Regions from separate parts of the Stenotrophomonas sp. 86428_Sma genome, predicted to be linked through region 2. Evidence: predicted binding sites of a transcription regulator. Region 2 holds the regulator's gene; the other holds the start of a gene.

Region 1 (4,604 bases), 810 kb from region 2:
TCCTCCATCGATGCTGCCGTTTCTTCCAGGTTTGCCGCCTGCTGTTCGGTACGCCGTGACAGGTCAGTGTTGCCCGAGGCGATCTCACCTGCCGCAAGGTTGATGCTGGATGCACTGGCCTGGATGCGACCGACGATCTGCTTGAGCTGATCGACCGTGGCATTGCAGTCATCACGCATGCGCGCGAACACACCGTGGAAATCGCCCTGCATGCGCACGGTCAGGTCACCGCGCGAGATGGCCTGCAGCAGGGTCGAGACCTGCACCAGATTCTCGTCGGTGGTCTGCATCAGGCGATTCAGCCCCGCCACCATGTCGCGGAAATCGTAGGCGAAGCGATCCTCGTCACCACGCAGGCTGAAGTCACCTGCCGCAGCGGCGGTTGCCAAGCGGCGGATCTCGCTGTTGATCGCCGACAGGCTGGACTTGGTTTCGTCCATCGCCTGGGTGATCGCCGCCTTCTCGCCGGGCAGCGGGTCCATGTCCACCGACAGATCGCCGCGTGCGTAGTGTTTCATCACCTCGATCAGCCGGTTCTGTACCTGCACGTGCGATCCAACCAGCGCATTGGTCTCATGCACCATGCGCCCGTAGTCACCGGGGAACGCGCTCTCGTCCATGCGGTAGCTGAGGCTGCCGGCATCGTGCTGGCGGGCCAGCTCCCCCTGTGCCGCCATCACCGACTGCAGCTGCGCCTGCATGCGCTGCATCGACTTCAGCAGCTGGGTCACCTCGTCGTTGCCGGTGGCGTCGATGCTGCTGTCCAGGCGGCCACTGGCGATGCCGTCAGCCAGCTTCACCGCTCCTTCCAGCGGGCGGGTCAGGCTGCGGGTGATCGCCCAGGCCGCCAATGTCCCCAGCAACAGGCTCAGTGCCCCGAACGCGATCGACAGCGTGCCGGTCCACGATTCGGTTGCGCGGTACTCTTCGCGGCTGCGTTCGGTCAGTGTTTCCTGGTGGCGCAGCAGGGCCGAAATGGATTCATTCCAGGCCGTTGCCAATCCGTGCTCGGCCAGCAGCTCCTTCGCTGCACCATCGAAATCCCCCGCCTTCATGCGCTCATGCAATTGCTGGGTTGATGCATCGGTGGCCTTGCGGGCCGCCTCGATGCGCGCGACCAGGGTATCGCCGGTAGCGTCACGCGGAATCTTGATGTACTTGGCCCAGATACCGTCATAGGTCCGCGACAACTCCTGGGCACGCTGGTAATCCTTGTCGAACTCGTCACCCCGCTTGATCACCATCAGGCGACGATGCATCAGCACCGCGTTGTTGGTATCAAGCATGTCATTCAACAGGCGCATCTTCACCATGTTGACGTCCACCACTTTCTCGAACTGGGCGGATTTCAGCTGATTCCCATACAGCACCAGGCCGACGATGGCCATGATGAACAGCAGCAGCAGACCGAAGCCGGCGCCAAGCCGGGATCCCACACGGAGATTACGTAAGGCAAGCATCTCAATTCCCTTGATCGTGGCCGTACGTTCGATGGCGGCGCAGCGGAGGGAAACTTTACGGGACTTTATATATGGACCGATCCAAATATATGGAACTGTGCAGGCAGTCAGAAAATGCGGCGACCGATAATGGCGCCATATCATTATCGAATACCGCTGCCACGCCAGCGCCGATGAAAATCACGCAGGATTAACACCATAATAACGCCCCCCCCATCCAGGGCGGTCCGGATTATCTGCGCCGGACACAACCGTCGCCCAGGAGCGCTACAGTCTGCAGATGACACGGATCCTGCACATCGAAGGCGCGTCCATCAACGACATCGCCAGCCTCTACGTGGAAATCAATCGTGTATTCATGGCCGACGAAGACTGGCAGCTGGGCGCAAGCCTGGACGCGCTTGATGACCTGCTGCACGGGGGCTACGGCGCGCTCGCCGGTCATGCCACCGCCACGGTGGTGTGGCGCGACATCGCCCACAGCCGCGAGGCACTGGGCCGCGAGACCACACGCGCCTGGCTGCAGTCGAAACTCGATCAAGGCGGCAGGTTCAACGGTCCGGCCATCCACGCTCAGTTGACGGCACTGTCACTTGGCCAGGGACAGACCTACTTCGAGATCGTCATGGAGATCTTCGGCAGCCATCCGCAGATCACCCTGGTGCCAGGCTGAGCACTCTGCAGCAACCAGCCGCATCAACTCAAAGCTTGGCCAGGGCCTCGCCCAGCCGGCGTGGGAACGCCACTTCGCTGGCCAGGTGCCATGCGCGTGCATTGGCGCCCAGCCGGGTCCACTCGGCCTCATCCATCGCCAGCGCACGCTCGACGGCCTGTTCCAGCGCCTTCTCATCCACATGCCAGGTCCTGGACAGATGGCAGGGCTCGCCCTCGTGCGCGTCAACCAGGATGCCGCGGCTGTCGTCGATCATCTGGTTCATCGGCGCGCCATCGCAGGTGATCACCACCGCCCCGCAGCTCATCGCTTCCACCAGGTAATGGCCCCAGCCTTCGGTCTGCGACAGGCACAGGTGAAACGCATGTTCGTTCTGCAGGCGCTGCACCTCCTGGTCGGGCAGGCGCTCGCGGACGATCCGCAGGTTCGCGGCCCCGCCCTCATCTTCGTCCGAAGGGCCGCCGCGCAGGATGGTCAGCAAGGGCCACTCCGGATGGCGCTTCCAGACCTCGACCAGCGTTGCCGTGCCCTTCATGCGGCTGGTACCGGCCGCATGCAGGAAAGTGCGCGGCCTGCGCGGCACCGCCGGGTCGTAGCGGTCACGGCTGCAGAAACCGACTTCCAGCGCGCGCATGCCCAGCGCCTTGAAGATGCGCGTGGCGTCTTCGGTCTTGGTCAACAACGCATCGAACCGCGGCAGGATCCGCAGGCTGCGTGCGGACACCCATTCCGGATTCGGAATCAACAGATTGACCTCGGCCAGTCCGAAGCTTGCCGGCCGGACATGCTCCAGCGAGATGTTGATGTCGAACCGGGCCGGCGTGCGCCCCAGGCTCAGCCACGAGGCCAGCAGCCTGCGCAGGCGCATCCCGCGGAGTTTCCAGGCCCCCCCATTGCGCACCGCGTCCAGACGGCTGACCGTCACCGTGTGCCCGAGCTGCTGCAACGAGCGCTCGATCACCTGGATGTCATGGGACAGGCCACGCTGGTTGTCGGCGGCCAGCAGGTGGATATGCGCCATCAGGAGGGACTCCCTGGCCGGCGCAGGTCGCGCGCAGGCAAGGCGGTCGCCAGCATGAAGCCCAGCACCAGGTAGAAATAGAACGAATGCGGCATCGCCCGGTAGAACACGTTGTCCGTGAACGCCGACAGCGCATAGACGATGACCACGGCAAGTCCGGCGGTGGCGATCATCGCGGTGATGTCGTCGGCGTGGCCGAGGCGCCGCACGAAATGAATGCCGGGCAGGATGAAGACCAGCAGCATGATCAGCAGCAACGGCACGCCACCGGTCACCGCCGCTTCCAGGTACTCGTTGTGCGGGTGGTTGTAGCGGAAGATCGACTCGGACACCTCGCCGCGGGCGATGCCCTCACGTGCGTAGGTACCGAACTGGTTCAGGCCCACCCCCGCCACGGGATGCTCGGCGAAGGCGTCGACCGCCACGCCCCACATGGCGATGCGCTCGCGGACCGAGCCGACCTCGTTTTCCTGGTTGAAACCGGAGATCTCGCCACTGACCTCACCGAAGCGCTGGATCACCTCATGGTTCAGCACCGAGGTGGCACCGACCACGCCAATGACCAGGGCACCGACGAAGGCCAGTGCCCCCCGCCAGCGCCGGGTGCGCCGGACGTGCACCGCAATCACCATCAGCATGGCGGGAATGAACGCCAGGATCGGCCCGCGGCTCTGCGCCAGGATCGAACCGTAGACGCCGACGGCGATGGCCACGCCGTGCAGCCAGCGTTCGGCCGGATGCACATTGGGCTGGATCAACCGGATGACCGAGAACAACGCCATGCACAGCGTCACCATGGTGAACTCGATGGCCGTCCATTCGCCGCCACTGAAACCGTGCGCGCGTTCAAGGCCCATCACGTGGTGCTGCACGATGCACGACCCGCCGAAGACCAGGGTGGACACGGCGAAGATCTTCCAGATCAGGCGCCAGTCCAGCGCAGTGGCGAACACGGCAGCGGTGCCCAGGTAGAGCAGTGTCTGCGCCGGCAGATCCAGCTCGTTCCAGCGCAGCCCGTGCCAGAGGATGCTGTAGAAGGCATAGGCCAGGCGCAGGAAGCAGACGATCACGATGAACCGGGCGATGCGGTAGCGCAGGCGGACATCGGGCTGGCGGCGGATCAGAACCACGCCGGTGACCAGCAGGGCCAGCAGCAGCACCGCCTTCAGCAAGGTGTAGGGTGCGGAGCCGGCAAGCGGAACGATGGCGACCAGGATGCTCAGCAGGACGGTACGCCAGGTGTAACGAGGTTCGGCGGCCATGCAGGCTGCAGTCATGCTTGTTCTTTCCATCAACGCCCGCCCGGGGGATAAGTCGCCCCGGTTTCCATGGAGGCCGCTTGGCGGAAATCGCCGGGGCTGACACTACCGTGGGCCCCTGGGGAAATCAACCAAAGTGCCGGCGCAGGGGCGCAGGCGTTGGCACACGGACAGCCCCCGGGCCCAGCACG
Region 2 (4,604 bases):
TGCAGGCCCTTGCGCAGGAATGGGTCCTGCTGCGCTTCCACCTGCGATTCCAGGCCCAGCAGGCCCTGGCGGCGGGCGATGTTGCTCCACTCGACGATCTGCTGGATCAGTTCGCGGCGATCGCTGTGCGGCGGGCGCACGACCCAGCGCACGATCTTGAAGGCATGCTTGAACACCGCCGGCGAGGTGTGCAGCAGGATCGCGGCGACGGTGCCGACGATGACGATCACGAACGCCGCAGGCGACCACAACGACGCCAGGCCGGCGCCCTTGAGGATGCTGCCGCCGACCAGCGAGGCCAGGGCGAGAAAGAGTCCAATGAGGCTGAGTCTATCCATGGTTCCGGTATCGGCGTGTATGAATGGGACTTGAGACACCGGTAGATCGCGTACAGACGGTAGTCACAGTTTTCGGGGCGCCGGGCATGGCCCGGCGGGGTTCATCGCAGCCCGTCCACGTCCAGGATCAGCGCCATGCGACCATCGCCGATCAAGGTTGCACCGGCATAACCGCGCAGGCCGCGCAGCGCTTTCGGCAGCGGCTTGATGACCACTTCCTCACGCCCGCGTACCTGGTCCACGACCAGCCCGAAGCGCGCTTCGCCAGCCTGCAGCACCACGATGGTCAGCAGCGGCGAGGCGGCCGGCGTCACATCCAGCCACTGGCGCAGATCGACCAGCGGCAGCGTGTGCGAGCGGCGGTCGAGCACGGCACGGCCATCGAACCAGCCCAGCGAGGTGCGCGGCGCGTGCAGCACTTCCATCACGCGGGCCAGCGGCAGCGCATAGACGTCCTCGCCGGCCTGCACCAGCAGGGTCGGCAGGATCGCCAGGGTCAGCGGCACGCGGATCAGGAAGCGGCTGCCACGGCCCAGTTCCGACTGGATCTGGATCTGGCCGCTCAGTTCGCGGATGCGTGACTGCACCACGTCCATGCCGACGCCACGACCGGAGATGTCGGTGACCTGCTGCTTGGTCGAGAAGCCGGGCAGGAACACCAGGTGCAGGCACTCCTCGCTGCTCAGGCGGGCGGCGGCTTCCGGATCGATCAGGCCCTTCTCGCGCGCCTTGGCACGCAGCTTTTCCGGGTCGATGCCGGCGCCATCGTCCTGCACCTCGATGCTGACGTAGTCGCCTTCCTGCTGTGCCGACAGGCGCACATGGCCCATCCGTGGCTTGCCCTGTGCCTCGCGCAGGTCGGGCATTTCCACGCCATGGTCGATGGCGTTGCGGACCAGGTGCACCAGCGGGTCGGCCAGCGCTTCGACCAGGTTGCGGTCGAGCTCGGTCTCGGCGCCGATCAGTTCCAGGTCCACTTCCTTCTTCAGCGAGCGGGCGACGTCGCGGGCAACCTTGGGGAAGCGCGAGAACACCTTGCCCACCGGCTGCATGCGGGTGCGCATCACTGCCGACTGCAGGCGGGCGGTGGCGATATCCAGAGTGGACACGGCCCGGTCCAGCTCTTCATCGCGCAGGCGTGCACGCAGGGTCTTGAGCCGATTGCGTGACAGCACCAGTTCGCCGATCAGGTTGACGATCGCGTCCAGGCGCTTGGTGTCCACGCGCACGGTATGTTCGGCCTCGGCCAGCGGCTTGGCGGCCGGCTTCGCCGCCGGTGCCGGTGCGGCGACCGGGCGCGGCGCTGCGATCGGTGCCGGTGCCACCACGGCCGCAGGCTTGGTGCCCGGTGCCGCGCCACCGTGCAGCTGGTCGAGCAGGGCTTCGAACTCGTCTTCGCTGATCAGTCCGTCGTCGGCCTTCTTCGCTGGCGCGACCGCGGTCGGCGCGTTGCCACCATGCAGCTGGTCGAGCAGAGCCTCGAATTCGTCGTCGGTGATCAGGTCGCTGCCACCCGCGGTGGGTGCTGCTGCGGCGGCGGGTGCAGCCACGGCACCGCCGTGCACGTCGAACTGTGCGATCAGGTCCGGCGGCGCATAGCCCGGCTCGGTGCCGGAGGAAACCGCGTCCAGCATCGACTGCAGGTAGTCCAGCGATTGCTGGGCCGCGTCGAAGTGGTGGGCCTGCAGCACGGCCTGGCCGGCACGTGCGGCGCCCAGCGCCTCTTCAGCGGCATGGCACAGCTCTACCATGGCGGTGACGCCGAGGAAGCCGGCGCCGCCCTTGAGCGTGTGGTAGCCGCGGAACACCGCGTTGAGCTGGTCGCTGTCCTGCGGTGCCTGCTCCAGCGACACCAGCTGTTCGCCGAGGCGATCCAGGATCTCCTGCGCCTCGATGATGAAATCGGCAGTGATGTCGTCGGATACCGCGCTCATGCTTACAGCCCCAGATCCGACAACAGGTCGTCGGCGTCGTTCTGCGAGACCGCGTGGCGGTCCAGTCCCTTCAGTGCCGGCCCGGCCAGTTCCGGGTCGGTGCGATGCTGTTCCGGCGGCAGGCCGAGCGCGCCGAAGCCTTCGTGCACGCGGCGGACGATGCCGACCACGCGACGGATGATCTGCCCGGTCAGGTCCTGGTAGCTCTGGGTCAGGGCGATCTCGGTCAGGTTGTGGCGGATGCGCTCGAGCTGCGCGTCCTGGCCCGGCTGCAGGCCTTCGGCGCGCAGCTGTTCGGTCAGGCTGCGGCATTCCTCGGCCAGGTCCAGGGTGCGGTGCGTGGCCTGTTCGGTCATCGCCACCACGTGGTCCAGTCGCGCGCAGGCGTCGTCCAGTTCGCCGGCTTCGCTCGGCACGGTCGGCAGTTCGCCCAGCGCCTGTCCCAGCTCGCGGGCCAGCCGCGAGAGGCCGCTCATCATCGGCTGCGTGCGCAGCGCGACCAGCCCGTCGATGCGCTGCCGCCAGGCGGCCTCGTCACCGGATTCGAGCGCGTCCAGAGCCTCCTGCAGGCGCAGGGCGAGGGCGTTCTTGTCGACCGTGGTATCCATCAGACGCTGGCCGCCAGGCGTTCGAAGATCTTGCCGAGCTTCTCTTCCAGCGTCTGCGCGGTGAACGGCTTGATGATGTAGCCGTTCACACCGCTCTGGGCGGCTTCGATGATCTGCTCGCGCTTGGCTTCTGCCGTGACCATCAGCACCGGCAGGGTCTTCAGCTTGGCATCGGCACGGATCGCCTTGAGCAGCTCGATGCCGGTCATCACCGGCATGTTCCAGTCGGTGACCACGAAATCGAACGGCTGGCTCTGCAGCAGCGACAGCGCGGCATGCCCGTCCTCGGCTTCGGCGGTATTGGTGAAGCCCAGATCGCCCAGCAGGTTCTTGACGATTCGACGCATGGTCGAGAAGTCGTCGACGATCAGGATGCGCATGTTCTTGTTCAAAGCAGAATTCCTTTGTTGTTCATTCCGGACGGCCGGGGGCAGCCGCCTCGGGGATGTTCATTCTTCGAGGCCTGCGTCGGCAGCCTCGAACAGCTTCAGCCGGCCACGCAGGCGCAGTACCGCCTGGCCGTGGATCTGGCAGACCCGCGACTCGCTCACGCCGAGCACCGCGCCGATCTCCTTCAGGTTCAGTTCCTGCTCGTAGTACAGCGAGAGCACCAGTTGTTCGCGCTCGGGCAGGTGGCCGATGGCCTTGCCCAGCTCGCGACCGAACTCGCCGCGCTCCAGTACCTGCTGCGGGGTCGGCCCGCCCTGGGCGACGGTGTCCAGCTCGCCCTGGTCCTCGATGCGCGATTCCAGGCTCAGCACCTGGCCACGTGCAGCGTCTTCCATCAGCCGCAGGTACTCGGGCAGCGGCATCTCCATCGCGGCGGCCACTTCAGTGGCGCTGGCGGCACGGCCACTGCTCTGTTCCAGGCGGCGGATGGTGGCGGCGGCATCACGTGCACGGCGGTGCACCGAGCGCGGGACCCAGTCACCACGGCGGATCTCGTCGATCATCGAACCACGGATGCGGATCGAGGCGTAGGTCTCGAAAGAAGCACCCTGGTCGGCGTCATAGCTGCGCGAGGCTTCGATCAGGCCCATCATGCCGGCCTGGATCAGGTCGTCGACCTCGACGCTGGCCGGGAGGCGCGCGGCCAGGTGGTGGGCGATGCGCCGCACCAGGTCCGAATGCTGGGCGATGACTTCGTTCGCCGCCGAGCGCTGCACTTCCCTGTACTGGGCTGCGCCTTTCATGCCGTCACCCCACGCTGCTTGAGGATGCGTTCGAGGAAGAACTCGACGCCGCCACGCGGTTCGGTCGGCGCCTGCCAGCGCGCGGTACGGCGCGCGATCTCGGTGATCGCCAGCGCCGCCGGGCTGGACGGATAGGCCTTCACCACCGGCTGCTGGCGCTGCACCGACAGGCGCAGCCAATCGTCCTGCGGCACGCAGCCCAGGTAGTTCAGCGAGACATCGGCAAGGAACTTCTCGCAGACGCGGGTCAGCTTTTCGTACAGCACGCGGCCCTCGTTGGGGTCGCGCACCATGTTGGCCACCACCTGGATGCGGTCCACGCCACGCTCGCGCGACAGCACCTTGATCAGTGCGTAGGCGTCGGTGATCGAGGCCGGCTCGTCACAGACCACCACCACGGTGTCCTGTGCGGCCTGGCAGAAGGTCAGCACGCCATCGGTGATGCCCGCGGCAGTGTCCACCACCATGATGTCCAGCTCGCGCTCCAGCTCGGAGAACACGTTGACCAGGCCAACGTGCTCGGCCGGGGCC

Evidence for each region. Region 2 encodes FliA, which starts transcription of late flagellar genes. Its sites were predicted from a motif close to TAAAGTTTNNCNNNCNNNGGCCGATAA; they were not measured.
Region 1: the regulator FliA is predicted to act here: its motif matches at 1,492-1,518, upstream of ACZK3J_RS06620 (methyl-accepting chemotaxis protein).

What each region holds. Positions count from the first base shown of each region.
Region 1 covers NZ_CM151156.1:1,448,954-1,453,557, reverse strand. The annotation lists gene ACZK3J_RS06620 (methyl-accepting chemotaxis protein) at 1-1,460, opposite strand, end outside; gene ACZK3J_RS06615 (barstar family protein) at 1,741-2,133, shown strand; gene ACZK3J_RS06610 (glycosyltransferase) at 2,162-3,154, opposite strand; gene ACZK3J_RS06605 (O-antigen ligase family protein) at 3,154-4,431, opposite strand.
Region 2 covers NZ_CM151156.1:2,260,077-2,264,680, forward strand. The annotation lists gene ACZK3J_RS10390 (flagellar motor protein) at 1-338, opposite strand, end outside; gene ACZK3J_RS10395 (chemotaxis protein CheA) at 440-2,272, opposite strand; gene ACZK3J_RS10400 (protein phosphatase CheZ) at 2,275-2,880, opposite strand; gene cheY (chemotaxis response regulator CheY) at 2,880-3,272, opposite strand; gene ACZK3J_RS10410 (RNA polymerase sigma factor FliA) at 3,330-4,073, opposite strand; gene ACZK3J_RS10415 (MinD/ParA family ATP-binding protein) at 4,070-4,604, opposite strand, start outside.